Regions from separate parts of the Nocardia sp. GCM10030253 genome, predicted to be linked through region 2. Evidence: riboswitches for the same ligand, from Rfam matches in the RefSeq annotation. Region 2 holds a riboswitch; the other holds the start of a gene.
What was found. Region 2 has a riboswitch for thiamine pyrophosphate ahead of thiC (phosphomethylpyrimidine synthase ThiC). Riboswitches for the same ligand answer to the same signal wherever they lie in the genome.
Positions count from the first base shown of each region.

Region 1 (14,908 bases), on a different contig from region 2:
ACCAGGTGAGCTGGTCGAGCATGGCCTTGGCTGCGACGTCGCACCCGGGGTCGGACGGCTTGCCGTCGGCACCGAAGATCTCACCGTAGTTGTGGAAGCTGACGGTGTTGCGGATCGTGACCGCGTGCAGCTCCGCGAGCACGACACGAAGCTGCTCAACGGCGCGCAGCCCGCCGGCGAGTCCACCGTAGGAGACGAAGCCGACCGGCTTGGCGTGCCACTGCTCGTTGTGCCAGTCGAGGGCGTTCTTCAGCGACGCGGGGAAGCTGTGGTTGTACTCGGGCGTGACGATCACGAAGGCATCAGCCTGGGCCAGCCGCGGCGACACCGCGCCAAGCTGTGCCACGACCTCATCGGACGGTGCCTGCCCGAACGCCGGGAAAACGGTCGGCAGGGGCGTCTCGACGAGGTCGATCAGGTCGGCCGTCATGTCCTCGCGCTGAGCGATGTGTCCGGCGATCCAGTCGGCGACGACCGGACCGAACCGCCCGTCCCGGGTGCTGCCGATGATCACTGCGGTGCGCAGGATGTCGTCGGTCAAGTCAGCCACGAAAACCCCTCGACAATGTGTACGCTGTATCCATAACGTACAACGTACACATTGCAGTGTACGAAGTCCACACCCGGTACGCTGTACACAGCATCGGCCGGCGGAAGGAACCCAAGCGATGGCCTCCCAGGAGAGACAGTCAGCGAGCGAGGACAAGGACCCCGTCTCGTTGTGGGAGCGCCTCGAACGACCGGCGCCGGCTCCCCGCACCACTCTCACGCCCCGGCGGATCGCCGAGGTCGCGGTCGCCGTCGCCGACGCGGAGGGACTCGACGCGGTCACCATGCGTCGCCTGGCCACCGGACTCGGCGTCGCCCCCATGGCCGCGTACCGCTATGTCACCGGCAAGGACGAGCTACTCGAGCTGATGGTCGACTTCGTCTACGCGGAGCTGGATCTGCCTGACGGCAAGGACGGCTGGCGCGCGACCATGCGGTCCGTCGCCCTGCGCATACGGGAGGTCCTGCTGCAGCACTCGTGGGTGACGCGGGCGGCGTGCGGCGCGCCGACCCCGAACCAGCTGGCCGTGGTGGAGGCGGCCCTCGTCGCACTCGACGGCCTCGGGCTCGACGTGGACACCGCCATGGCGGTCTACAGCACCGTCGCCGCCTATGTACACGGCGCGGTCGACTCGGAGGTCAGGCTGAGTCAGATGCTCCACGTGCGCGGCTGGTCCACCCGCGAGGAGGCCCGCGCGGGACTGGCCACACAGATGACCTCGCTCATGAACACGGGCCGTTACCCGATGTACGCGCGCTATATCCACGAGGCCGACCGCAAGGACGACGTGCGGTGGCAGTTCGAGATCGGTCTGGACTCCATCCTCGATGGCATCGCGGCGCGCCTGGCGATCTGAGGACATCTCGGGGGCCGGTCGGCGCCGATACGCCGACCTCTAGGATCCGCCGCCCCGTGGATTGCCCGCCGCAGGTGACGGTTGACGGTTCAGGCACGTCAGGTGGGCGGGAATTCCTGTTGGAATACCTCGAGGATCTGCGGCAGGGCGACGCGGGCCGTGCTGCCGTGGTCGATATCGCCGAGATCGACCAGGGTGGCCTTGTCGCTGCGCAGTGCTTGCAGGCAGTGTTCAGAATTGGCGTAGGGGACACTGCGATCGCCGGAGGCGGCGTAGAGGCGGACCGGGACGCGTGGTGTCCAGTCACAGGTGCCGTCGGTGTCGGCCAACGCTTTCAGTGCGGCTCCGGTGGGGTTGCGCGACCAGGCGATGAACTTCGGCGTCAACAGCTGTTGTGGCGTAGTGAGCAATGCTGCGCTGATGGCGATTTCATTGTGGTTGCCGTCGAAGAGTTCTTCTACCTTGGATGCGTACGGTTCCTGGAACGCTTCGGCGGGACTGTCGTAGAGATGGTGGATGCGGTTCATCGAGGTGAGCCAGTATGCGAAATAGAACACCGCGCTGGCGGGTATGACTCGGCCGTCGAGACCCGCGGGCGTCTCGACGTTCCGCACGTCGTAGGGGCCGCTGATCGGTGCCAGTGCCGCGAGTCCGAAGCCGGGGGCCTCGCCTGCTTGTAGTGCTTTACCCAGGGCCGTCGCGGCCTGACCGCCTTGGGAGAAGCCGGTGACGAGGATGTCGGGGTCGAACTCGCGCTGCTGCTGCGCCGCGATCGTGCGGGCCGCACGCAGCAGGTCGACCGAAGCGCTGACCTCCGTCGGTGCGTGCGTGTATGGATGGAAACCGGGGCCTTCGCCGAGTCCCAAATAGTCCGGAGCGACCGCCGCATAGCCCGCCGCGGCGAACATGATCGTGCGAGCCCGGTCGGGGCGGGTTGTGCCGTTCACCGACGGTGCATCGCTCTTGAGCGACAGGGTGCCGTGCTCGTAACTGACCACGCGTAGCCGACGGGATTCGGTGCGCGGTAGCGCGACAAGTCCACTCGCGGTGGTCGGCGCGCCGCTGGTGTCGATGGTCCGATACACGACGCGATAGGCGTCGACACCGTTGCGCGCCGAAGCTTTCAGGTAGGCCATGGTGTCGTCTGTGGACATCTGTGCGAGCGGGACCGTCGAGACGACCTCGCCACGGATCACCTGTTGGGTGGAAGTCGATGCGCTGCCATTGTCTGCGTCGTGTTTTGTATCGGACGCACAGGCCGTCGACCCGCACCACAGGACGATCGCGCCGAGGACGGCGGCCGCGCGACGCGTGGATCCGGTCATGAACTCCGCCCGCCTCTCCTCGGCGAATTCACCGGCTGCAACCAGGCATTCGCTGCATCAGGTGAAATCGTGTGTGGCATGGGGACACTTCGTCGACAACGTCAGCGGTTGTGGGCTGGACATCCTCGACATCGTCGCGCAGTGGTACGAGTCGAGTTTCGCAGACCGCAGTGCCGAATTGCACGATGTGCTGTCGAGCGAGGACCCCGTCATGGTCCGGTACACCTTCCATGGCCGTCACACGGTCCGACACGTGTACGATTCGCCCGAATAAGACCCCACCGCGGGAGCTCGGGCACGGCCGGGCTGAGAGGGCGGACCCGACGTTTCGCCGACCGCATGAACCTGTCCGGGTAATGCCGGCGTAGGGAGTTGTGCTCAGGCATGTCCGCACCGACCCTGGACGAATCCGAACGGCACGAGGCACCGTTCACCCTCGATGAACCCGCACCGAAGGTGCTTTCCTTTTGGGACCAGAGTGCCTTCTGGGCCAACCTCGGCGTCAGCCTCATCGCCTTCAGCGGCGCCTACACAGTGCTGGCCCCGAACACCGAGTACGCACCACAGATCTCGATCGCCGCGGGCATTTTCGCGATGATCGTCGGCACCGTCCTCGGCGGTTTGATGCTCGGCATGGCCGCGGTGCCGGGCGCGAAGACGGGCAAGCCCTCGATGGTGTTGCTGCGTGGCCTGTTCGGCGCGAAGCTCAGCTATCTGCCGACCGTGCTCAATATCGCCCAGTTGATCGGCTGGGGGATATTCGAGTTGATCGTCATCGGCAATGCGGCAGAAGAGCTGTTCGGCGGCGGCCCGCACTGGCTGTATGTGGTGCTGGCCGGTGTGCTGACGACCGCGCTGACGATCTGGCCGCTCGGCTCGGTCCGGTTGTTGCGCCGATTCGTGACCATCGGTGTTGTGATCGCCCTGGTCTGGTTCTACATCCAGTTCCTGCAGAAGGGCCTGCCCGACCTGACCATCAACCCCGGCCCCGAGGGCGACGGCCCGTTCGGTGTCGACTGGAACCTCTTCTGGATCGCCACCGACGCGGCGCTGGCCGTGTCGATCTCCTGGGCGCCGGTCGCCGCCGACTACACCCGCCACTCCCGCAGCACCGGCGCGGCATTCGGCGCCGCGAGCGGCGCCTACGCGGTCACCCAGATCGTCGCCTACATCCTCGGCCTGTTCGCGCTGGCACTTGCGACCGGAGACGGCGGCCAATACACGCCGTTCCTGCAGGTCAGTCTCGGCGCGGTCTTCTTCTTCGTCTTCGTGTTGCGCGAGGCCGACCAGTCCTTCGCCAACGTGTACTCCACCGCCGTCTCCATCCAGAACCTCGCGCCGCGCATCGATCGGCGCGTGCTGTCGATCGGACTCGGTGTCCTGATCACCCTGCTGGCGTTGCGCCTGAAAATGGAGAACTACTTCGGCTTCCTCGGCCTGATCGGCTCGGTGTTCGTGCCGCTGCTCGGTGTGCTGGTCGCCGACTTCTTCCTGCGCGCGAAGGGGCAATGGAACACGGCACCGGACGCCCCCTCGCGCTGGGGCATGATTGTCGCTTGGCTCGTCGGCCTGTCGGTCTACCAGCTGATCAACCCGGGCGACGCGGGTGTCTGGACCGACTTCTGGGTCGGCATCCAGGAGAAGGCGCATTTCACCAAGCAGGCTTGGATGAGCGCGTCACTGCTGTCGTTCCTGGCCGCGATGCTGGTGGCCTGGATTGCCGGGCGCGTCTCGACGGTCCGGAAGTCGGCGTAGCAGAACGCGAGAATCAGTCGGCGCGAACGCCTCGGTGAGGGCGTCCCGAGTAGACGCGGGTGCAGTCGGCAGGCATCGGAGGTCTCGGTCACATCTCTCGACCTGCTGAGCCACCTAGGGCAGGATTTGCCCTAGGTGGCTCATGGCGTAGTTCTCATGAGCACAGAGATCACCCCCTTCCGGATCGATATCCCCAAGAGCGGCTCGACGACTTGAATCGGCGACTGGACGACACCCGCTGGCCCGACGGGGTTACCGGTGTGGGGTGGGCACAGGGCATCCCGCTCGACTACACCGAGGAACTGGCACGCTACTGGCGCGACACCTACGATTGGCGAGCCCAGGAGGCCCGACTCAACTCCTTCCCGCAGTTCCGCACCGAGATCGACGGCCACGACGTGCACTTCATCCACGTTCGGTCGGCAGAACCCGACGCGTTGCCGTTGGTGCTCACGCACGGATGGCCTGGATCGATTGTGGAGTTCCTCGAGGTGATCGGGCCGCTGACGGACCCGGTGGCGCACGGTGGCGACGCGCAGGACGCGTTCCACGTCGTCGTGCCGACCATTCCCGGTTACGGGTTCTCCGGCCCCGCGGTCGGCTGGTCGACCGCGGGGGCCGCGCGCGCGTGGGCGCAGCTGATGCATCGTCTCGGCTACACGGGGTCTCGCCGGGTGATGACCAGTTCGTCGCCACGGCGCGGGCCTCAGCCCACCGCTTTCTTCACGAGCTCGCCGATCTTCGCCTCGTCGGCGGCGGTCACCTTCGTCAGCGCGAAAGCCGTCGGCCACATCGCGCCGTCGTCGAGGTTCGCGGTGTCACTGAACCCCAACGTCGCGTACCTCGCCTTGAACTTCTCCGCGCTCTGGAAGAAACACACGACCTTCCCGTCCTTGGCGTAGGAGGGCATCCCGTACCAGAGTTTCGGCGAGAGCTCCGGCGCGCTCGCTTTGATGACGGCATGGACCCGTTCGGCCATGACGCGATCCGATTCCGCCATCTCGGCGATTTTCGCGAGCACGTCTTTCTCCCCGTCCGCCTTCGCAGCACGCGCACCACGACGCGCGGCCGTCTTCAACTCCTGGGCATGCTCTTTCATCGCGGCACGTTCGTCGTCGGTGAATCCCACGGTGGCCTTGCTCTTCGCGGTGGTGCGTGTGGCGGACTTCTGAGTATTCATTCCGGTTTCCTCCGTGTCAGTTCTTGATGGGGACGATCTTGATGTTTGGGGCTGTGCACTCGCTGGCTGCTCTCAGCACGCGGATGCGGGACTAATTTTTGGCAAGTACACGAGCACGGCGGGGTCGGTACTCAGCGGTCCTGAATCAGGCCGAGGACATTGCCGTCGGTGTCGGTCACGGCGGCTACCAGGCGGCCGCCGCCGACGTCGTGCGCAGGCTCTTTCACGGTGGCTCCCGCTGCGGTCATCTCGGCCAGCTTCGCTTCGATGTCCGGCACGTGCCAATAGGCCACCGATGCGCTCAGACTCTGCTGTCCACCGCTGGGCACCAGCCCGATGTGCTGGCCCTCGGCCTCGAAACCGACGTAGTAGGACGAGTCGGTCTGCGGCGGTACGCCGAGCAGGGCGGCGTACACGGCCTTGGCTGCCGCCAGGTCGGACACGGGATACAGCACGGTCTTGATTCCCTGGGTGGGAGAGCTGGTCATGATCACTCCTGAAGTCGTTGGTCACATCGACCCGGTATGTCGGTCTGTTGCGACGAACCGGACGTGTTCACAGCATCTCCTCCGGCACGCCCGACCCGCATCCGTGGCGACCACGGAACCGTCCACTGATCGGGGGCACGGATCGCCTACGGCCGGTGCTGTGCTGCCGGGTCTTTACCCCGCGACCATGCCGGACGTTATGCGTTGCGGCCTTGCGCGTCACCGGGGCCGGCATCCGCGCCCACCAGGGAAACCAACCGAGCAGTACGAGCGTGACGCGGATACGGCAGAATAGGGCCCATGGCGGCGACGGTGGAGATCTCGGCTCGGGAAGCCGAGGTGCTGGCGCTGGTGGGGGAGCATCTCAGCAACGCCGAGATCGGTGCGCAACTGTTCATCTCGGTGCGTACGGTGGAGAGCCATGTCTCCTCGCTCCTGCGCAAGCTCGAGGTTCCTGATCGGCGGGCGCTGGCCCAGCGCGCGTCCGAGCTGGCTCGCACCGACCGGTCGAACCCGGCACCGGTCCTGCCGACACCGCTGACCTCGTTCATCGGCCGGACGCGGGAGCGGGCCGAACTGACCGAGATGATCAAAAAACACCGGCAGGTGACCGCGGTCGGCCCCGGCGGAGTGGGCAAGACCCGGCTCGCGTTGACGGTCGCCGCGGAGGCAACCGGCGAGTACTCCGACGGGGTGTGGTTCGTCGACCTGGTACCGATCACCAGCCCGGACACCTGCGTGGTCGCCGGTACGGTCGCGCTTGCGCTCGGCCTCGGCGAGCAGCCCGGCCGGAGCATGGACGAGTCGGTGCTGGCTGCGCTGGCCGACCGTCACGCCTTGCTGGTGCTGGACAACTGCGAACACGTGCGGGACGGGGTGGCGCCTTTCATCGAACGGCTGCTCGAGACCTGCCCTCGATTGACGGTGTTGGCGACCAGCCGGGCCCGGCTGATGGTGCCGTTCGAACGGGTGTATACGGTCCCGCCGATGTCGTTGGCCGGCGAGGGCGAATCGGATGCGGTCGCGTTGTTCATGGACCGCGCGGCGGCGGCCGGCTGGCCGCCGAATCACGCACTGCGTGACCAAGTCGCCGAGTTCTGCGAGCGGCTGGATGGAGTGGCGCTGGCGATCGAGCTGGCCGCCGCGCGCTGGACCACGCTCGGGCTGGATGGCCTTACCGCCGGCCTGTCCGACCAGCTCCGGATGCTCGCCGGCGGCGCCCGCGCCGACGACCGGCACCGCTCGGTGCGGGCAGCGCTGGACTGGAGCCACGCCCTGCTGGAGCCGGACGATCGAGTGCTCCTGCGGCGGGTGTCGGTGTTGGTGAAGTCTTTCACCGTTGCGGCGGCGGCGCAGGTAGCCGCGTCCGAGAAAGGCGTTGTCGCTGAGGGACTTGCCCGGCTCGTCGAGCAGAGCCTGCTGGTGGTGACGGCGTCCCCGAGCGGGACCGAATACCGGGCGCTGGAAACCATCCGCCAGTACGGGATGGAGCGGCTCACCGAGGCCGGTGAGCTGGTCGACGCCCGGTCCCGGCATCTTCGCTGGTGCCTGGCCGAGGCCGCCGACCTTGCGGTGGTGCGAGCGGGCTGGCGGCCACGATTCGACGCGGTGGCCGACGACTTCCGCGTCGCACTGGCGTGGGCGGCCGACCGGCCGGAGCAGCGCGCGGATGCGTACCGCTTCGCCCGGTACCTGGCGGACCTGACCTTCACTCGGCACCTGACCGGCGAGTCCCAGATGCGTTATGAGCAGGCGGCCGCGCTCGCAGATGACCCGGCCGCCACCGCAGTGCTGCTGCGGCACGCAGCTGCCGCGGCCGGATGTCAGATGCGGGGCGACGACATGTACCGCCTGCTCCGTGCGGCCGCGGACGCCGCCCACCGAGCCGGGGACACCGCTGGCGCCGCCACCGACCTGGCGACCGCCGCCACCAACGCGTACCGGTTTTCGAGCAAGTTTGCCCGGAGCCTGCCACCGGAGGAGGCGACCGCGCTCATCACCGAAGCGCGGGAGCTGGCCGGCGATGACCCGGCCGCCCAGGCCGCGCTGGCGCTGGCCGAGGCTGGCAGGGCGCTGACCGAAGCGTTCGGTGCCGCCCAGGGCGCATCCGACAACGCCGTACCGGAGACGATCGCGCGCGCCGAACGGGCGGTCGAACTCGCCCACCGCACAGGCGACCCGCTCGCCGAGTCCGCCGCCCTCGACACGCTCGCCGGCGCCCAGAGCTGGGCAGGGGACACATTCGCCGCCGCGGCCACGGCACGGCGCCGGATCGCGCTGCTCTCGTCCACACCGAACACTCCGGCAGGCACCCACGAGCTGATCGACGCGCTCGGTGAGGCCACCGAGGCCGGCCTCGGTGTGGGAGACCTGCCGGGTGCCCGCCGGTGGGCACGGCAACTCGCGGATCATCCGTTGCTGGCCGAGGTTGGCCATCGTGCCACGTGTTGGCTGCTGGTGGCCGACGCGTTGGCGGGCAACGTCGACGAGGTACTCACCCGCAGCGTCCGGTTCCTCGAGGCGTGGCAGCGGGCCGGCAGCCCCGCCAGAACGGTCCTCGGTGCGGCAGTGGCCGGTGTGGAGATGATCCACGGCCTACGCGATGACGACAGTGCCCGGCGCGAATGGAACGCGGTCTTGAATCAGCTCGGCACCCCACCGGGACATGCCCACGGCTACCAGGCGGTCTTCGACGCGATGCTGTTGCTCCACAATGGACAGGCAAGGGAGGCGCTGGAACGGATGGCGCCGGAGCCCGGCGAGGTGTGGAGATGGGTCACCTGGATCTGGCTGCACTGGTATGTGGCGCTGCGCGCCGAAGCCACCGTGCTCGCCGGGAGTTCCGATGCCGGCGACCGCCTGGCCGAGGCCAGGACCATCGTGGCCGGGAACCCCATCGCCGGTGCCATTGTGGAGCGGGCCGAAGCGCTGCTCGCCAAGGACCAGGAGCGGCTGCTCGCCACGGCGGATGCGTTCGACGCCGCCGGTTGCCGCTACCAGTCGGCGCGCACCATGGTGCTCGCCGGCGGCGACCATGCTGCCCGCGGCGCGGCCGCGCTCGCCGATCTGGGCCTGGCCCCGATGACCCCGCCCTGGCACCCATGAGGTGTCCGGACCGCACGCCGAAATTCGGGTACCGCCAGCCTCCGCCGATGGTTGTGCCAGCACTACCACTGCCCGGCCGCATCGCCGGGTCAGACGGTCAAAGGCTGGTGGCCGGGTCGGGTGCGACGCCATGCCACCGTGAGGAATACGACCAGACCGAGTAGGGGCAGGGTGCCGATCGTCCAACTCAGCGGCAGTGGTGGTCCGGGCTGGTCGAGTACTTCCACGCCGTCGAGGGTCCCTTCGCCGTGTCCGAGCGGGCCGTCGATCGTGAAGGTGAAGCGGTAGATGCCGGGGTCGTCGAACGCTCTGACGTCCAAGCCCCATGAGTCGCGTTTGCGGGGATGGCGCACCAGCGGCGCGGCGCGCCTGCCGGGTTTGATCGCGGGGCCCGCCACTCGCAGCGTCCCGGATTTGTCGGCGATGCTCCCGTCGGGCATGAAGGTGAAGTCCAGCGACTTCATCGCGCGGATGGGCCAGGCGGAGAACCCGACCGTGATGCCGTACGGGCCGGCCTGCACGCGCTCGGTGTGGACGATGTCGACCGGCGCGTAGGCGGACGCCGGCGCGATCGCGACCAGCGACAATGTGACGGTCGCCAGCACGGTGACGGCGAGCTTGCGCAGAACTGTCATCGGAGTTCCTTCGGCGCCGCCGCGAGTGCGGGCAGCATGGTGGTGAACCGTCCGGCGAGGAACCCGGCGAGCAGCCCCAGCGGAACACCGAGCAGCGTGATCGTGAGGACGTCGCCGAACGCGATAGGCGACATGGCGTGCGTGAGGTTCATTTGCAGCGGGAACGTCACCCCGACGATCACGCCGGTCACGACACCCGCCACCAATACGATCTTCCTGGCGTCGTACCCGCGGGTGCGGGCCAGCCAGAACAAACCCTCGACGGCGACGGCGGCGACGATCAGGAACATCGGCATGATGGCGGGCAGTTCCGGTGGATCCGCCGTGAGTCCGTCACGCAGCGGGAGCCCGATCGCCGAAGCGTAGGTTTCCGCGGCCCACGGCGAGAACCACCATAGGATCGCCTGCATCGCTCCCAGTGCCGCCGCGATGGCGACGGCGGCACCGGCGCGGGCCAGCAACGCCGCGCCGAGGATGAGCAGCATCGGCCCGAACAGGACGATCCCGAGGATGGTCGGATCGGCGGGCAGTTCCAAGTTGTTCAACGCGTTGGTGGGAATCGGCGCGAACGTGATCAGGATGGGGATCGCCACGACAATGCCGATCCGGCCCCAGCGGTGGTCGCGATGGGCGGCGAAGGCGATGATACTGCCGATCATGGTGAGCGTGATCGACAGGAACAGCGCCACATGCGACGGCGTGTTCAGCACCGCGTCGAAACCGTAGATCGCATGCCATTGCAGGTCGAGCAGGCCGTAGATCAGAAACAATGCCGCACCGGCCCCGGCGACCATGTAGCCGAGCGGGGCGGTGAGAGTGCTGCCGAACACCCGAATGGGGGTGCCGCCCAGCCGGGGCACGGGCCGTCCGGCGCGTTGGGCGGCGGTGGCGATGAGCACCATGGCGAGGCTGGCGAACCCTGATATGGCGCTGCCGGAATACAGGAACAGGTGCGGCAGGGTGAAGAAGGTATCGGGGCCGACTTCGTTGTGCCACTGGATATCCCAACTCAGCCCCACCAGCGTGACAGCGGTGCCGAGTACGACGCCCCAGGCGCCGACGCGGGCCGCGGTGCCGTTGTCGGATAAGCGGGTCGGTGCGGTTTCGGCGGTGGTCACGGCCGGTCCGGCGCGACCTTCGGAAGCGTCGGGCGGTGCTGGGGTACTCATGGACGGTCGGTCCTTCCTCTGGTCGTGCTCCGACGGGTGTTCCTGATGCGTGCGGGGGGGTGGCTCGATGTCAGCCACCGACCCAGAGCGGCAGCGTGAGTTGGTCGACACCGTGGTGGGTATCGATGGTCAGTCGAAGGTCCCATGGGCCGGTCATCATCAACGGCACCGCAAAGGCGTGGAAGCGCCCGGGACCTGATGGTGCCGCCGCGACAGGTTGTCCGGCATGGCCCATGAGCAGCTGGTTCGCCTGAATCCGCACTGCGGCATGGTCTATCGGGGCGCCGGCGCGGTCGGTGACGGTGACGTCGATATCGGTGTTGCCGAGGCGAACGTTGTCGATGGTGAGGGTGACCAGGTGGTGGGGTGTACCGGTATTCAGCACCATCGGTTCGGGCGCGCTCGGCCACACCAGCCACCCGAGCGCGGCGATCACGACGGCGATCACGACGGCCCCGGCGACGAGCACCCGGCGCGACCGTGGGCCCGCATCCGTTGCCTGCGTGGTGGCGCTCATCGGTGCGCTCCCGGCGCCGGGGCCGCCGCGACATCGAGCACGACCGGAACAGTGAGCACGGTGTAGTGCCGTTCGACCTGAATCCACAGCCGATATCGGCCTGCGGCAGGGAAGGTGTAGGTGAAAGGAACATCGGGCCCATAGGCGGCGACGGTCTCGTCGGGGGCGCTGTCGCCGTTGACGGGCGGCATGAGCATGGTTCCGCGGCCCGCGGCGGCGGTCGTCCCGCTCATTCCCGGCATGTCCGGCATGTTCATCCCTGGCATGTCCGACATGCCCTGCATCGATGTCGAGCCCATCGAGTGGGCATGCCCCCAGATGGGCGAATTCTGTACGGCCGCAGCAATATCAGTGCTGTCGCCGTCGGGCACCGGACCAGCCATGATCATGTGCCCGACCATGCCGAGCCACGGTTGCAGGTCGGCGTTGTCGCCGGCCTGCGCGGTGATGGTGGTGGGCGCTCCGGCCACCGCAGCAGTTGTCCGCACGGTGATGAGATCGGCGTCGACGAGAGTCGACGCGGCGGTGTCGCCACTGCCCAGATACACCGGCACGCTCGGCGGCGCAGCGCCCGCCGCGTTCGGCACGACAGTGAAACTGGTTGCCGCGCGCACCATTTGGACCCCGCCGCCGCGCCGCGCCAATTCTGCTGATACGGCGTGACGCCCAGGTTCGGGTGAAGACATATGAACCTGATAGCGACCGGGCCCGGTCCGGATCGGGTGCAGATGCGACAGGCGACCGGACGGACCGACCACCAGCAGATGCATCAGCGCACTGTCGTGCACGAGGAGGTCATCGACGGGCGCGCCGGTGGCCGCATCGATCACGACCAGATCGAGATCGCCCGGCCGCCCGGCGGTGATGGGGCCACCCTCGATGGTGAGCAGGGCAGGGGGACGAGAGAAGTCCGAAATCAACGGCTGGTTCAGGGCGTACGGATTGTCGAGGTTGTCCACGGTCGGGTCGAGCTGGCTACCCGGTTGCGGGGGCAGCGGAAACGACGCCGACAACAGCGCGGCGGTCACCGCCACCGCCACCCCTGCCACCATCCCGGCGGCGGGAAGCAGCGCCCACCCGCTACGGCGGGCGCGGGTCGCGACGAGCACCGAGACGGGCAGCAGCACCCCCGCCACCAGGAACCCGCCGAAGACAAGCCGCTCCGGCGGCGAAGCGACTTGCTTGGGCACCACAAGCGGGATCCGCGCCACCCGAGCGCCGTCGCCGATGGCCAGTTCCCAAGGTCCGGCCCGGTCCATCGCCAGGGTGGCCGAGTACATGCCGGGTGTGCTGCCCAGTTCGACAACCGCCTCGGCCACCGGTATCCCCGCTGCGGGCGACACCGAGTGCGCTATCGCCCCCGTCGGTGTCGCAGCGAGTGTCAGTTGCCCGGCGGCAGTGCCGGTGTGGGTGACGACGTCCACGCGTAGCGGGCCGGGCACGCTGGTCACCCGGCGCAGCACGATGGTGAGTTCGCGATCTCCGAGGCTCTGTGCGACCGAGACGTCCACGCCGGAGGCGGGCGAGTCGGCGAACGCGGGTGCCATCCAGACCGACAGGAACAGGGCACACAGCCCCGCAACGCGCAGAGCGCGGCGGCGAACGGCACGAGCGGCAACGGTCACCACCGCCATGCTAGGGCCGCGACCCGGCGAGATCATCACCTCCAGTAGGGATTTCGCCTCCCTCGCCGGAGTGATGCCTCCCTAGGGGAAGTCCCGGATAATGCCACGGCCGTGCCCTCACACGCGACCTTCGCACGCATGGGGAGCACCCCGGTGTTTGTGTAGGGTTGGGCCGGTGACGGACCCTGCTGCCGGCGACCCCGCCGTGCCGACCCTGTTCGAATGGGCGGGCGGCATGCCAGCCTTCAGGGCGTTGACCACCGCGTTCTACCGCGAGGTCCTGAAGGACGATGTGGTCGGCCCGCTGTTCCGCGGCATGGACCCAGGACATCCCGAATACGTCGCGATGTGGCTGGCCGAGGTGTTCGGCGGGCCCGAGACCTACAGCGCCGAACGCGGCGGCTACCACCACATGGTGCGCCAGCACCTCGGCAAAGCGATCACCGAACCGCAGCGCCGTCGCTGGGTGAACCTGCTGATGGACGCCGCCGACGAGGTGGGTCTGCCCAACGACCCGGAATTCCGCGCCGCCTTCGCCTCCTACATCGAGTGGGGCACCCGCATCGCGCAGACCAACTCACAGCCCGAAGCCCACCCGCCGCTGGAAGCTCCGATGCCGCATTGGGGCTGGGGCGTCGCCCCGCCCTACCAGCCCTAGCTACCACCCCGTGCAGGCAGCGGTGAGCGCAGTCACCGCTGACGTTGAGCTAACGCTGTTATCGTCGATAGAGCCCATGGCGCCGGGCGGGAGTGGACCGTGCGCTACACCTGCGCCAACAAGGATGAATCCGGTTGAAGTACGTTCCGCGTATTGTTCTGTTCCTGGCGATTCCCGCCGTGCTGTTCCTGCTGCCCTGGTGGACTGTGGTCGAGGCGCCGACCGGGAGCGAAGGCCCACTGTTCTGGCTCGGGTCGGTGGTTTTCCTGCTGGGGTTCCTCTGCCTGCCCGCGGCGATGTTCCTCGGGCACGGGCCCAGACAGTCGGACGCGGCATCCATCGTGGGCGACACGTTGCTCGGTGTGATGTGGGTGGTGTTCAGCTGGTCGGTGATCGGCAACGTGGTCCGGTTGGGGTTGGTTGTCGCCGGTGTGGATGATCCGGCGCGGTCGCGGATCGTCGCGGTGGGTGTGCTCGCGGTGGCGGCCGCGTTGACGGTGTGGGGGATCATCGAGGCACGGCGGGTACCGAGGGTCAGGACGCTCGATGTGTCGATCCCCGGGCTCGGACGCGGGCTCGACGGGCTGCGCATGGTGGTCATCACCGATACCCATTTCGCAGCGCTCGACCGGTTGCGCTGGTCGGAGCGGGTCGTCGAGGTCGTCAATGCGCAACGGCCCGATATCGCTTGCCACGCAGGTGATCTCGCGGACGGATCGGTCGTGAAGCGGCGCGCCCAAGTGGATCCGCTCGGCAAGGTCGAGGCCGAACTCGGCAAGTTCTACATCACCGGCAACCACGAGTATTTCGGCGACGCGCCCGGCTGGATCGAGCACATGGCCTCGATCGGCTGGCAGCCGCTGCACAACCAGCACGAGATCGTCGGCCGGGGCGGTGACCGGCTGGTGATGGCGGGCATCGATGATCCCACCGGCGTCGGGTTGGAAGGCCACGGCCCGAATCTTTCCGCCGCACTCGCCGGCGTGGAACCGGATGTGCCGATCGTGTTGCTCGCCCATCAACCCCGGCAGGTCGTCGATGCCGC
Region 1 covers NZ_JBHTDL010000002.1:321,836-336,743, reverse strand. The annotation lists gene ACFQZZ_RS01955 (NADPH-dependent FMN reductase) at 1-541, opposite strand, end outside; gene ACFQZZ_RS01950 (TetR/AcrR family transcriptional regulator) at 669-1,406, shown strand; gene ACFQZZ_RS01945 (alpha/beta fold hydrolase) at 1,505-2,731, opposite strand; gene ACFQZZ_RS01940 (hypothetical protein) at 2,730-3,005, shown strand; TPP riboswitch at 3,005-3,119, shown strand; gene ACFQZZ_RS01935 (purine-cytosine permease family protein) at 3,116-4,486, shown strand; partial or broken gene ACFQZZ_RS01930 (epoxide hydrolase N-terminal domain-containing protein) at 4,546-4,911, shown strand; gene ACFQZZ_RS01925 (iron chaperone) at 5,193-5,666, opposite strand; gene ACFQZZ_RS01920 (VOC family protein) at 5,798-6,154, opposite strand; gene ACFQZZ_RS01915 (ATP-binding protein) at 6,455-9,259, shown strand; gene ACFQZZ_RS01910 (hypothetical protein) at 9,349-9,894, opposite strand; gene ACFQZZ_RS01905 (hypothetical protein) at 9,891-11,063, opposite strand; gene ACFQZZ_RS01900 (FixH family protein) at 11,134-11,580, opposite strand; gene ACFQZZ_RS01895 (hypothetical protein) at 11,577-13,214, opposite strand; gene ACFQZZ_RS01890 (group II truncated hemoglobin) at 13,381-13,863, shown strand; gene ACFQZZ_RS01885 (metallophosphoesterase) at 13,998-14,908, shown strand, end outside.
Region 1: another riboswitch for thiamine pyrophosphate. It lies ahead of ACFQZZ_RS01935 (purine-cytosine permease family protein); the one in region 2 lies ahead of thiC (phosphomethylpyrimidine synthase ThiC).

Region 2 (14,908 bases):
CACAGTCCGCCAGGACGGGCGACGAGTTGTGGACGGGGCCATTGGGGGAACTCCTTTACGAGTACCGAGTTTACGAGTAAAGCTGGGTGGACACGTTCGTTCCGGACAAGATGATGCCACGCCCGTCGTGTCGCACGAGTGACCGGGCCGTGTCGCGGCGGGCCTCAGACCTCAGTTACCCGTGACAACGACGGTCACACCCGAACCCGAGTCACCGGTTCCGGTACTGCGCGGTACGGCGCTGGCGCCGAGTTCCGCGGCGATCGCCGCGGCCGCTTCCCGCTCGCCGGGCGTATTTCCATAGAACACAGTCGTTTTCGCGACATTCTCACCGGGATAGTTCCCGACTTCGGCGACATTCCAGCCACTGGCGCTGAGTTGGCTCGCGGTGCGCGACGCCAATCCGACGACCAGGCTGTTGTTCAGCACCCGCACCGGCACCGCACGATTCAGGGCGGCCGTTGTCGCCGGTGGCGTTGTCGTCGTCGATGTCGCGGTGGTGGTGGTGGCCGCCACCGACGTCGGCGCGGCGGCTGTAGTCCGGACCACAGCGGACGTTGCCTGAACCTGTGACGCGGGCGTCGCGGCCTCCGACTCGCCTGCGCCCGAGGTGTCGGTGTCGGAATTCGACAGCGACATCGCACCGAGGCCCGCGAAAACGATGGCCAACGCGATCAACACCATCGCCAGCGCACGCAGCGGCGGTCCCCCGGAGGTGGGATTCGGGTAGCTCACCTGCTCGACCCTAGTCTCTATTCACAGCAACGGGTCATACCTGGAAGCCGAGCCGCCGTGCGGCTCTGGCCTTCTGCCTGCTCGCCCGCAGCCTGCGCAGTCGCTTCACCAGCATCGGGTCGGCGGCAAGCGCCTCCTGGCGGTCCACGACCGCGTTGAGGACCTGGTAATACCTGGTCGGCGACAGGCCGAACAGTTCGCGGATGGCCTCTTCCTTGGCCCCCGCGTACTTCCACCACTTACGTTCGAAGTCCAGAATTTCGCGTTCGCGACGGCTCAAACCGTCGCTGTCACCGTCGTCGGTCTGTGTCGAGACCTCTACCGTGACATCTTCGCTCGCAGAAGGGCTGTCTTGGATCGCGGAAAGATTCCGTGCCGCTGCGCCGTCCATCTCGCTCCCTCGCCGAGTAACCACCAGACGAAAAATGATGCTTGTAGGTCGCGGATCATTCAACCACGGGCCGATGGGAATGCCGCATCCTCGTCTCGGCGTGTTCACTACTCCCCGGTAACACCTGTCAACGATGTGTACGCACCCTCACGCCCCGTCGCCCGGCTCGCCCCGCAATAATTGCCCCATGGCAATCCTCCCCATCGTGATCGTCGGCGACCCCGTTCTGCACAACCCGACGGAACGGGTCGGCCAGACGCCGGAGGAGCTCGCGGAGCTGATCGCGGACATGTACGAGACCCTGGACGCCGCCAACGGCGTCGGCCTGGCCGCCAACCAGGTGGGCGTGCCGCTGCGGCTGTTCATTTACGACTGCCCCGATATCGGCGCGGACGGCAAGATGACACGTCGCAAGGGCGCGGTGATCAACCCGGTGCTCGAGACCTCGGAAATCCCCGAGGGCATGCCCGATCCCGATGACGACGAAGAGGGCTGCCTGTCGGTACCCGGCGAGCAGTTCCCCACCGGTCGGGCCGAGTGGGCTCGGGTCACCGGTATCGATGAGCACGGCGAGCCGGTGGATATCGTAGGCAAGGACTTCTTCGCGCGCATGCTGCAGCATGAGGTCGGCCATCTCGATGGTTTCCTCTACGTCGACGTGCTGGTCGGGCGCAATGCCCGCGCCGCGAAGAAGGCGATCAAGCGAAATGGCTGGGGCGTGCCCGGATTGAGCTGGATTCCCGGCACCGTTCCCGATCCGTTCGGACACGATGACTGACCCTGCGCTGCCCGATCTTCCGCTCGGTCGCCGAGTGGTGCTGCGTTATCAGCTGCCCGCCGGTTATCCACAACCGCTCACAGATGTGATCGGCGAGCTCGTCTCGCTGGATCCGCCGACGGTGCGCTCCGCCGACGGGCAGGTCGTATCCGTCGCAGCGGACCGGGTCGTCGCGCTGAAAGCATTGGGGCCGAGACCTATTCGCACCAAGGAGATCCGGGCACTCGAGGCCGCCGCGGCCAATGGCTGGCCGGGGCTCGAGCACGCCTGGATCGACGGCTGGCTGGTGCGCGCCGGAAAGGGGTACACCGGACGCGCCAATTCAGCTGTCCCGCTCGGCAATTCCGACGGACCCGCAGCGCTGGGCGCGGAGACCATGCACCGCATCGGCGAGTGGTTCACCGCACACGGGCTGCCGCTGTTGCTGCAGCTGCCCGATCGTCTCGCTCCCGTGCCGCCGGGCTGGCGCACCTGGAGCGAGACCGCCGTGCTCGGTATCGACATCGACACCGTCGTCCTCCCGCAGGGGCCGCCGATGGTTCGGGTGACACAGACACCCGACGCGGCCTGGCTGGAGATGCACCGGTTCAAGGGTGAAGATCCAACAGCACAGCACGTTTCGAGACCGGTTCCGGTGCAGGAGGTGCTGACCGCGGTGCAGGACGGCGAGGTGGGCTTCGCGTCGCTCGGCCTGCCGCGGCCGATCGCGATCGGCCGCGGCGCGCTCACCACCGCGCCGGACGGCCGCCACTGGGTCGGGCTCACCTGTGTCGCGGTCGCCACGGCCCATCGCAGGCACGGGCTCGGTTCGCTGGTGTGCGCCGAGCTGATGCGCTGGGGGCACACCCGCGGCGCCACCCACGCCTACATTCAGGTCGAGGCCGACAACGCCGCGGCCATGGCGATGTATCAGGAGATGGGCTTCGTCGAGCACCACGCGTACCGATACGCCGCGCCGGAGGGCACTCGCTGAACGGATCGGCCTCCGGTAGAACGGTCCTATACCCCATTGTGAAGGAAGGCATCCGTGCGTCTCGCGACCTGGAACGTCAATTCGATCCGCTCCCGCCTCGATCGGGTCGCGGACTTCCTCGACCGCCAGGACATCGATGTGCTCGCGATGCAGGAAACCAAGTGTCGCGACGACCAGTTCCCGTTCGAGCGCTTCGATGAACTCGGCTACGAGGTCGCCCACGTCGGATTGAACCAGTGGAACGGCGTCGCGATCGCCTCCCGTGTCGGCCTGGAAAACGTGGAACTCGCCTTTCCCGAACAGCCCGGCTTCGACAAGGACGCGGGTGAATCGCTGATCAGCACCCCCGTCGTGGAGTCGCGCGCCCTCGGCGCCACCTGCGCCGGCGTGCGGGTATGGAGCCTGTACGTCCCGAACGGCCGCACTCTGACCGACCCGCACTACACATACAAGCTGGAATGGCTTGCGGCCCTGCGCGACAACGGCGCGAAGTGGCTCGCCGACAATCCGGAGGCCAAGATCGCCCTGGTCGGCGACTGGAACATCGCACCGACCGACGACGACGTCTGGTCCGTCGAATACTTCGCCGACAAGACCCATATCTCCCAGCCGGAACGCGACGCCTTCAACGCCATCGTCGACACCGGCTTCGCCGACGTCATGCGCCCCTTCGCCCCCGGCCCCGGCGTCTACACCTACTGGGACTACACCCAGCTGCGCTTCCCACGCAAAGAAGGCATGCGCATAGATTTCATCCTCGCCTCCCCCACCCTCGCGGCCCACGCGAAAGACGCCGTGGTCGACCGCGAGGAGCGAAAAGGCAAGGGCGCCAGCGACCACGCACCAGTGATCGCCGAATTCACCGACTGAGGATCAGCGCACCCAGTTCTTCAGCGGTTCGGTGTCCGGCTTGATCTCAACTGCTTTGGGGGTCTACGGATTCATCTCGTACTCGCCGGCGTGTGCCCGAGCCTGCGCGAGCACCGCGTCGAACCGGGCCCGATCGGCGATCGGACGACGCACGAGGTCCAGCGCTCGAGTCTGCTGCGCCTTGGTCGCGGCAGGCTTGGCGTGCAGTGTCAGCGCGTGCTTGGAGAGCTCGCGCACGAAGATGTCGAAGATCTGGTCCAGCAGCGCCGGGCTGGTGCCGTCGATCTGCGCCTGCTCGAGAATGAGCTGCGCATACGGAACGGCGGTGAACAGCTCACCGATCGCGAACAGGAAGTCCACGTCGCGCTGCTGGGTCGCGGTCGGCTCCGCCGCCGCGAGCAAGGTCTGCAGCGCGAGCGCCTGTTCCAGGAATACCGCGACATTCGGCACGTGCGCGAACGCGTCGAAGACCGGCCGCCAATCACTGAACCGGATCCGGCCGAGACCACTGCTCGGCCCCTGCCGGAACAGGAACTCGTCGTCGGCCGGGTCCCGCCGGGTCGGCACCGGCGCGTAGCTGGCACCGGCAATCTCTTTGCGCAGCTTGGGAACCGCCGCACCGGCACGCGGCGCGAGATGCCTGCTCGACCAGCTCAGCGCACCGGACACCGCCCGTACCGCGCTCTTCGGTGCGACGCCCGCGCCGGGAAGATAACGCAGCGCGACCAATCCGGCATCGGCCGGATGGAACATGTAGTTGGCCATGAACTTCAGCGACAGCGCCATGTTCACGTGCACCGTGCCCTCCAGGCGCGGCAGCCCGAACAGGCCGAGCATCGCCATCGGGAAGAACATGTCCTTCTCGAAGCCACGGGCCGCGATCACGTCCGCGAGGTCCTCGACGATCCGCTGCCCCTGTCGAGTGACGGTCATCTTCTCGATGGCGTTGAACAGCAGGTAGCGCCGGTCCTCCGGCGACGCGGAGCGCATGTAGTCGATGGCGCGCTCACTGTAGAGCTTCATCGCCATCAGCCGCGCGAACGAATCGGTCATCAGCGACTGCACCTGCGGGAACTCGGTCACCCGGTGCCCGAACAGGATTCGGTTCTCCGCATGCGTAATCGCCTCGTAGTAGGCATGTTCGCAGGCACCGACCGCGCCGAAGCCGAGATTGAACTTGCCGACATTGACAGTGTTCATCGCGGCATGGAAGGCCTCCTCACCGCGGTGCAGGATGTCCTCCTCGGCCACCGGGTACTTCTCCAGATCGAAGGCGGCCACGTACATCTGGCTGTCGACGACATTGCCACGCAGCTTGTAGTTCTTGTGCTTGCTGTCCGCGACGAAGAACAGATACCCCTCGTAATCTTCCTGCGTCGGCTTGCTTTCCAGCGCCTTCGAGCTATCGATGATCGGCTTGTCGGCGCGGCGGCCGAATACCGAAACCATCGCGGCCTGATTGCCGTTCCCGATGTAGTGCTTGCCGCCGCTGGCGGTGAAACCGCCGCCGAGCTCGGGCTCTAGCACCATGTCGGTGGAGTAGACGTCGGCGCCGTGCTCCTTCTCGGAGAGACCGAAAGCGAAGATCTCCCCCGAATCCAGCAGCGCGGCGGCCCGCCGCTTGGCTGCGGCGTTGTCGCTCTGCCAGATCGGGCCGAGCCCGAGGATGGTGACCTGCCAGACGTACCAGTACTGCATGGAGTAGAAGCCGAGGATCTTGCTCAGCATCGCGATGCGCGCGGTGTCCCAGCGCTTGTTCGGATCGCCGTTCGCCTCGGCGGCGGGGGTGAGGAAAGTCGCGAACACCCGTTCACGCTTGACGAAGCCGAGGAATTCCGAATACCAGATCCGGTCCCGATCCTCCTGCTTCAGCACCGCCTTGCCGCGGGCCTCGAACCAGTCGACCACCGCGCGCAGCAGTCGGCGGGTCTCCGCGTCGAACTCGGCGAACTCGCTGGTCTTCGGGTTGAACAGGGTTTCGGTCTGCTTCGACATCTCCAGGCTCCTCGGGTGCGGCCTATCGGTAGCGACTGCTCTGTCGCTCGAAAAGGACATCGGTAGCGACTGGTCTGTCGCTCGAAAGGGCATCGGTAGCGACTGCTTGCAGGTCGCTCGAAAAGGCATCGGTAGCGACTGCTTGCAGGTCGCTCGAAAAGGTCAGCCGACCGGCGCGATCCGGCCGACTTCATTCGCGACTGTAGCATTATTGTTCGAGCACGTAGGAAGTTTACCTTCGGCGCGCGAGACCAGCGGGAACTTCGCAACTACGCTGATATCGTTGGTGTCCATGGGTAGCGAGTCGGCCGTGCAGCCGCGTCAACGGGCACAGCATCTCGGGCCCGAGCGCCGCAGGCCGCAGGTACTCGACACGGCGCTGGCGATCGCTGTCGAGAACGGGATCGCCGCGGTCACCATGGCCGCCATCGCCGATCGCATGAATGTGACGAGGCCGGTGGTGTACGCCTGCTTCGCCGATCGCGTCGAGCTGATCGAGGCGCTCATCCAGCGCGAGGAGAGCTACCTCGTCGGTGGCCTGCAGCAGGTACTGCCGCCGCGCGATGTCGATGCGGGCGAGACGGTGTTCATCGAGGGCTTCCGCGCCCTGTTGGAGCAGGCGGCCGGACGACCCGATGCGTGGCGGCTGCTCTACGGCAATCCCGATCCGGCCGTTGCGGATTCGTTCGGCCGCGGCCGCAGGCTGGCCGTCGAGCGCTGCACCACCCTGTTGCGCCCGACCCTGCGGGCGTGGGGCACCGAGGACGCCGAGCGGAAGTTGCCGGCGCTGGTGGAGCTGTGGGTGTCGGCGGGCGAGGGCGCGGTGCGCACGCTGCTCACGGGCGAGGGCGGATGGGATCCGGAGAGCCTCGGAGCGTTTGTCGGCGCAGCGGTATACCGGGCGTTGCGCCAGGCCTGAACGCAAGCCGATGATTGCCCGGCCAACGAGGGGATTCAGCGAGCAGGTCTGAAAATTGTTCAGCTGTTGCCCTCATGACTAGGCGAAATGCCGCGCAGTGCGGTGTTGTCCCGGCAAAATGTGCACTGATCCGGCCGTTTTTCCCGCCACTCGGCAACAACTCTCACTACGATGGGAATCAAATATCCGACCAGCGGCGCAGCCGGAGGTGCGGTCATGGCGTTCTATCGGCAGGTGGGAGCGGTGCCACCGAAGCGGCACACGCAGCATCGCGACGAGCAGGGCCAGCTCTACTACGAAGAGCTGATGGGAGAGGAAGGCTTCTCCGGCGATTCGTCGCTGCTATATCACCGCGGCCTGCCGCCCGCGATCGTCGACTCGACGGTGTGGGAGCTGCCCGACCAGTCCACTACACCGAATCACCCACTGCGCCATCGACATCTACGGCTGCATGATCTGTTTCCCGGCGATACTCCCGCGGAGACCGATCCCGTCACCGGGCGGCGACTGCTGCTCGGCAATGCCGATGTTCGGATCTCCTACGTGGTGGCCAAGGGCGGCTCGCCGCTGTATCGAAATGCCATCGGCGACGAGCTGGTGTACGCGGAATCCGGTGCGGCGGTGCTGGAGACGGTCTTCGGAGCGATCCCCGTGCGGCAGGGCGATCAGGTGCTCATTCCAAGGGCGACCACGCATCGCTGGCTGCCTAGTGGGCCCGAACCGCTGCGCGCGTATGTGATCGAGGCATCCAGTCACATCACACCGCCGAAGCGCTATTTGTCGAAGTTCGGCCAGCTGTTGGAACATTCGCCGTACTGCGAGCGTGATCTGCACGGACCCGTCGAGCCGTTGACCACGACCGGAACCGATGTCGAGGTCCTGGTGAAGCACCGGCCGGGCGGGCGCGTGGTCGGCACCAGAATGCTGTACGCGACCCACCCGTTCGACGTGGTCGGCTGGGACGGTTATTTGTATCCGTTCACCTTCAATATCGCCGACTTCGAGCCGATCACCGGACGTGTGCACCAACCGCCGCCCGCCCATCAGGTGTTCGAGGGCATCAACTTCGTGGTGTGCAATTTCGTGCCACGCAAGGTCGACTACCACCCGCTGTCGATCCCGGTGCCGTACTACCACTCCAATGTCGACTCCGACGAGATCATGTTCTATTGCGGCGGAAACTATGAGGCGCGCAAGGGTTCCGGGATCGGCCAGGGATCGGTATCGGTGCATCCCGGCGGCTACGCGCACGGCCCGCAGCCCGGCGCCTACGAGCGCAGCATCGGCATCGAGTTCTTCGACGAACTGGCCGTCATGGTCGACACCTTCCGGCCGCTGGAACTCGGCGAGGGCGCGCTGGCGTGTGAAGATCCCGGCTACGCCTGGACTTGGTCGAATCGGGGTCCACAGCAGTGATGAAGCGCATCGAGGTCCGCCCCGACTCGCTCTACGGACCCGACAACCTGCCCTACTGCGTGTTCGCGCCCGCCCATGGCGACTATCGCGTCGGCGCTCGACTGGCCGATTCGGTCATCGATCTCGCCGTGGCACTCGATGATCCGGTCTTCGCGCAGCCGAGTCTCAATGCGTTCATGGCGCAGGGCCCGCGGCGCTGGCGTGTGGCGCGCGATCGGCTCCGCACGCTGGCCGAGGGCGAAATCCTCGCCGAGGCAGTGCATCCGCTGGCCGAGGTGACCTTGGCGCTGCCGGTACAGATCGGCGACTACGTCGACTTCTACGCCAGCATCGATCACGCCACGAACCTCGGCCGCCTGTTCCGCCCGGATTCCGAACCGCTACTGCCCAATTGGCGGCACCTGCCGGTCGGGTACCACGGCCGGTCCGGCACCGTCGTCGTGTCCGGCACCGACATCACCCGCCCCTGCGGTCAGCGTCGAACCGATTCGGGCACACCGGATTTCGGCCCGACGCGACGGCTGGATATCGAGGCCGAGCTCGGCTTCCTCGTCGGGGTCGGCTCTGAGCTGGGCACGCCGATCGGCACGGACGAGTTCGCCGAGCACGTCTTCGGTGTCGCGCTGGTCAACGACTGGTCCGCGCGTGACATCCAGGCCTGGGAGTATCAGCCACTGGGTCCGTTCCTCGGCAAATCGTTCGCCACCTCACTGTCGGCGTGGGTGACCCCGCTGGCGGCGCTGCAGACAGCGCGCATCCCACTGCCGGAGCAGACCCCGCAGCCGTTGCCCTACCTGCGTGACGAACAACCGTGGGGACTCGACATCGACCTGGCGGTGAGCTGGAACGGCGATGTGGTCTCGCATCCGCCCTATTCCCGGATGTATTGGTCCCCGGCGCAGATGCTGGCCCATCTCACGGCGAACGGCGCCGCCACCCACACGGGCGACCTCTACGCGTCGGGCACCATTTCCGGACCAGCACAGCAACAGCGCGGCTCGTTCATCGAATTGTCCTGGGGTGGTATAGAACCGGTGCCGGTCAACGGGCAACTGCGCACCTTCCTGGAAGACGGCGACGAAGCGGTCATCACCGCGACCGCCCCCGGCCCAGCGGGCACGCGCCTCGGACTCGGCGAGGTCCGGGGCCGCGTCCTTCCTGCCGCGCCGCGTTGACCCCCCTGGAATCGAGGGCTACGGCGCGGCAATTCCGGTCGGTAGCGTTCGGGTCGGAGCGCCCGCTCACCGACGGGGTGGGCGCCGGCTGATCGTTCCGGAGCTGATCGCTCGCGAAATATCCACGGCCGCAGCGCAGCCCGGCATCATCCGATCTGACCGACGGCCGCCCGGCCCGCGTCCACCGCGTTGAGGAAACGGGTGAGATCGGCGATCAGGGTGTCGACCGCATCGGGCGCACCGCCGTCGTCGTGGTGGTGTAGCCAGTCTGTGACCAGCTCGAACATGCCGCCGATGGTGGCGAGTGCCAGCGCGAGCCGACGATGCTCATCGTCGGCGTCCGCCGCGGGCTCCGTGGACCACTGATTGTCCAGGAAGGCTGCCGCCCAGCGCCGATTGATCCGCCGTTGCTTTTCCACCGCAGTCGAAATGCCGCCCGACTCACCGAAGGTCACCCGAGCCAGCCGCGGATCATCGGCGATCGCATGCACGAAGGCGGCGACGATGGCGGCGGCGCGCTGCGGCCAATCCAGCCCGGCGGCGTCGGCCGCGCCCTCGATGACCCGTTGCTGGATCTGCTCGGTGAGCTTCACCAACAGCGCGATGTAGCACGCTTCCTTGCTATCGAAATGGTCGTAGAACCCCTTGGTTCCGACATAAGCGTGCTGGCAGATCTGCTCGATCGACGTCCCCGAAAAGCTCTGTTCGGCAAACAGTTCGGTGGCGGCGTCCAGCAGCTGATTGCGTCGCTGCGCGCTGCGCTGTGCGGCGTCGAGGCCGCGGATCCGGCGCCGCACCGATTCCGGTTCGGGCCGCGCGGCGGATTTGCTGCGGGTCATCTCTCGACCATAGCCGGAGCAATTTCAACAAGAGCTCTTGTTGGTAACAGGAGTTCATGTTGTAATCACTGTCACGTTGATGAGGGAAGGACTGACGTGTCAGTGATCAATGGAGATCGGACCGACAGCAGACGCCGGACCGCGGTACGCGCCGTGGCGACAGCGGTGACCATGGCCGTCGTGCTGACGACCGCGTTGCTGGCCGGCGGGCTCACCGCCCCGGCAGTCGCGGCACCGCCCCTGCCGCAACATGATTCGTTCTACCAACCGACCGAGGGATTCGAATCCCATGAGCCGGGGACCATCCTGCGGTCGCGGGAGGTGAAGCTCGCGGTCATGACGCTGCTGCCGCTGAATGTGCGCTCGTGGCAGCTGCTGTACCGCACCACCGATCTGTTCGGGAAGCCCACAGCGGCCGTCACGACCGTGGTGCTGCCCGCGGGCGCCGACCCGAACCGGGCAAGGCCGCTGGTGTCGCTGCAGTTCTACTACGACAGCGCCAGCCCTGACTGCGCGCCGTCGTTCGTACTACAGCAAGGCAGCGGGCTGGCGGGTGCGGAGGGCATTCATTCGCAGAGCGAGCTGATCGCGCTCGCCGCGTTGATCAGCCAGGGCTGGGCTATCTCGATCCCGGACTACGAGGGCCTCGACGGCCACCTCACGGTGGCCGAAGAACCCGGCTACATGACCCTCGACGGGATTCGCGCGGCCGAACGATTCGAGCCGCTCGGCCTGGATGGCACGAACACCCCGGTGGCCATGTGGGGATACTCCGGCGGCGGCATGGGCAGCGGATGGGCGGCTGAAATGCAGCCGACCTATGCGCCCGAGCTGAACGTCAAGGGCGTCGCGCTCGGTGCGCCGACGTCGGATGTGGTTTCGCTGCTGCATGTCAACGGATCAATGTTCTCCAGCCTCGTCGGCATCGGCATCTCCTCGCTGCGCAAGGCCTACCCGAAGTTCAAGGAAGCCGCCGACCGGTACCTGACCCCTGAGGGGCGGGCGCTGATGGACCGGACCGAGCGACAGTGCCTGCCACGCAACGCACTGACCATGATGTTCATCGATTACCAACGGCTGCTGACAATTCCGATCGCGGACTTCCTCGCGGTTCCCGAAATCAAAGAGGTCTTCGACGCCACGGTGCTCGGTCGCAATATCCCCACCGCGCCGATATTCCTCTACCAGGGGGTCTTCGACGAGGCGGTCCCGTGGTGGACCAACGACCGCCTGGCCCAGCAGTATTGCGCGGGCGGCGCATCCGTCGTCTACACACGCGACCATTTGAGCGAGCATTTGACGCTGCCGTCGCTCGGCATGGGACAGACCTTCAACTGGCTGAAGTCGCGCCTCGCGCCGAACGCACCCGAGCAGGTTGGCTGCCGCACCGACAACGTCGTGTCCATGCTGGCCGACACCAACGCGCTGCTGTCCCAGATCGAGATCAACCTCAACGCCACCTTCGGGGCACTCGGGTTCCCCATCGGCCCGCGCGAGCGCTGATCGAAAGTACCGCCTAACCGCTCGTCCCCGACCGGATACCGGACTGGTCGGGGACGAGTTTTTTTCGTCTGCCCGCGATGAATTCCGGTCCCCCGTAGCGTCTGCATTGATGCACGCAACTTCACTCGGGAGGATCGTCATGCAGAAAATCGTCACTAACCTCTGGTACGACACCGAGGCCGAGCCGGCAGCCGAGTTCTACTGTTCACTGTTCGAGGACTCGAAGATCACCAACGTCGTGCCCTACGGCGAAGCAGGCCCGCGCGAGGCCGGCACGACCATGCTCGTCGACTTCGAACTCAACGGCCAGAAGTTCACCGCCATCAACGGCGGCGGCGACTACCACTACACCCACGCCATGTCCCTGCTGGTCAATTGCGACAGCCAAGAAGAGGTCGACCGGCTGTGGACGACCCTGCTCGCCGACGGCGGCCAGGAAATCGAGTGCGGTTGGCTCAATGACAAATACGGCGTCCCCTGGCAGATCTGGCCCTCGGAAGCCGACCAGCTCCTGACCGGCCCCGACCCCGCTGCCGTCAATCGCGCAATGACCGCCATGCTCGGCATGAAGAAAATCGACGTCCAAGCAATGCGCGACGCCTACAACAACACCTCCGCCTGACCATGCCCGCACCTGACCGCTAGCGCATCACGCCCATGACCTGCACCAAGCAAGAATGCGGCGGGTCAGTCGATGCGCCAGGCGCCGACTTGGCGGTAGGCGGAGTTGTAGATGTCGGAGGCGTCGCCTTCGACCAGTTGGTAGTGCTTCATGTTTCCGCCCCAGTAGCGCAGGATTCGGCCTAGTTCGTCGGCGAGATCGGCGGGGGCTTCCACGCCGTCGGGCAGCACGTCCAGGTCCACTTCCAGGGTGAATTTCACCTTGTCGAATCTACCGGGGCGGGAGAGGGCAGCGGGAGCGGCGGCTGGATGTTCGTCCGATCATCGGGCGGAGCATCTAGGTGACCGGGTATGGTCGGCCGGGAAAATTTCACATCGCCAACGGGGGCTCGCACCAGCGGGCTGAGAGGACAGCTAGGGCTGTCGACCGTATGAACCTGACCGGGTAATGCCGGCGTAGGGAGGAATTCCATGACGACTACACCTGTCGAAACCGTAACCACGGGCCCCATCGAGGGCAGCGTCAAGCACTATCACGAGGTCGATGACCTGCGCATTCCGGTGCGTCGCATCAACCTGACCAACGGCGAACACTTCGACGTCTACGACACCTCCGGTCCGTACACCGACGACGCGGCCACCATCGACGTCGAGGCGGGGCTACCGAAGCTGCGCGACGGCTGGAGCAAGCCGGAGGTCGCCGGTCCGCCCACCCAGCTCGCCTGGGCGCGGCAGGGCATCATCACCCCCGAGATGCGGTTCATCGCGGCCCGCGAGGGTGTCGCGCCGGAGCTGGTGCGCGATGAGGTGGCCATCGGCCGCGCGGTGATCCCCGCCAATCACAAGCACCCAGAGCTCGAGCCGACGATCATCGGCAAGAAGTTCCTGGTGAAGATCAACGCCAATATCGGCAACTCGGCCGTGTCCTCGTCCATCGCGGAGGAAGTCGAGAAAATGGTGTGGGCCACCCGCTGGGGCGCCGACACCATCATGGACTTGTCCACCGGCAAGAACATCCACGAGACGCGCGAGTGGATCCTGCGCAACTCCCCGGTGCCGGTCGGCACCGTGCCGATCTATCAGGCGCTGGAAAAGGTGAACGGCGATCCGACCGCACTCACCTGGGAGATCTACCGCGACACCGTGATCGAGCAGTGCGAGCAGGGCGTCGACTACATGACCGTGCACGCGGGCGTGCTGCTGCGCTACGTGCCGTTGACCGCCAAGCGGGTCACCGGCATCGTCTCGCGCGGCGGCTCCATCATGGCCGCCTGGTGTCTGGCCCATCACCAGGAATCGTTCCTGTACACCAACTTCGGCGAGCTCTGCGAGATCCTGGCGAAGTACGACGTGACCTTCTCCCTCGGTGACGGCCTGCGACCCGGTTCCATCGCCGACGCCAACGACGAGGCCCAGTTCGCCGAGCTGCGCACCCTCGGCGAGCTCACGAAGATCGCGAAATCCTATGGCGTGCAGGTGATGATCGAAGGCCCAGGCCACGTGCCGATGCACAAGATCGTGGAGAACGTGAAGCTCGAAGAGGAGCTGTGCGAGGAGGCGCCGTTCTACACCCTCGGCCCGCTCGCCACCGATATCGCGCCCGCATATGACCACATCACCTCGGCCATCGGCGCCGCGATCATCGCGCAGGCAGGCACCGCGATGCTCTGCTATGTCACTCCCAAGGAGCACCTCGGCCTGCCCAACCGCGACGACGTCAAGGTCGGCGTGATCACCTACAAGATCGCCGCCCACGCCGCCGACCTCGCCAAGGGCCATCCGCACGCCCAGGACCGGGACAACGAGTTGTCCAAGGCCCGTTTCGAATTCCGCTGGCGCGACCAGTTCGCCCTCTCGCTGGATCCCGATACCGCCCGCGAGTACCACGACGAAACCCTGCCCGCCGAGCCTGCCAAGACCGCCCACTTCTGCTCCATGTGCGGCCCGAAGTTCTGCTCGATGCGCATCTCGGCCGATGTCCGGGAGTATGCGGCTCGTCAGGGGCTCGACGAGAATGCGGCGCTGGAAGCGGGCATGGCGGAGAAGTCCGCCGAGTTCGCCGACGCGGGCGGCAAGGTCTACTTGCCGGTGGTTTCGTAGCCTCATCCCGGTACTGCCGGGTTCGGCCTCGAACCCGGCGGTACCGGTGATGCGGAGAACTGGGCCAGGAGAGGTGCGCCGTGCGGATACTCGTGACTGGAGCGAACGGCTACCTCGGAGCAGCAGTCACGGAGACGTTGCGCGACAGCGGATACGAGGTTGTCGGACTTATCCACAACAACCGTTCGCGGGTACCGGACGGGGTGCCCGTTCGGTCTGCCGATCTCCTCGACCCGAGCTCACTGTGTGCGGCGGTACATGGCATCGATGTGGTGTGCCATCTCGCCGGGCTCACGCGCGTTCGTGAGTCTTTCACCGATCCCGAGCGGTATTTCGATGTCAATGCCGCAGGGACAGTGGCATTGCTTCGAGCCATGGCGTCGGAGGGTGTCGGCGCCATGGTTTTCGCGTCCACCGCCGCGATCTACGGCGCACCTGAACGGCAGCCGATGACCGAAGACCTGCCCGACAACCCACCCCATCCGTATGCCGCGAGCAAACAAGCCGCCGAACAGGCCATCGAAGCCGAATCCCGCACCGGGCGACTCACCGCAGTGATCCTGCGGCTGTTCAACATTGCGGGCGGACCGGAC
Region 2 covers NZ_JBHTDL010000012.1:369,267-384,174, forward strand. The annotation lists gene ACFQZZ_RS28020 (superoxide dismutase family protein) at 1-42, opposite strand, end outside; gene ACFQZZ_RS28025 (LytR C-terminal domain-containing protein) at 172-735, opposite strand; gene ACFQZZ_RS28030 (DUF3263 domain-containing protein) at 770-1,126, opposite strand; gene ACFQZZ_RS28035 (peptide deformylase) at 1,314-1,904, shown strand; gene ACFQZZ_RS28040 (GNAT family N-acetyltransferase) at 1,897-2,877, shown strand; gene ACFQZZ_RS28045 (exodeoxyribonuclease III) at 2,932-3,747, shown strand; gene ACFQZZ_RS28050 (acyl-CoA dehydrogenase family protein) at 3,811-5,742, opposite strand; gene ACFQZZ_RS28055 (TetR/AcrR family transcriptional regulator) at 6,035-6,661, shown strand; gene ACFQZZ_RS28060 (homogentisate 1,2-dioxygenase) at 6,878-8,077, shown strand; gene fahA (fumarylacetoacetase) at 8,077-9,252, shown strand; gene ACFQZZ_RS28070 (TetR/AcrR family transcriptional regulator) at 9,399-10,091, opposite strand; gene ACFQZZ_RS28075 (lipase family protein) at 10,188-11,594, shown strand; gene ACFQZZ_RS28080 (VOC family protein) at 11,734-12,216, shown strand; gene ACFQZZ_RS28085 (hypothetical protein) at 12,282-12,476, opposite strand; TPP riboswitch at 12,587-12,695, shown strand; gene thiC (phosphomethylpyrimidine synthase ThiC) at 12,687-14,315, shown strand; gene ACFQZZ_RS28095 (NAD-dependent epimerase/dehydratase family protein) at 14,408-14,908, shown strand, end outside.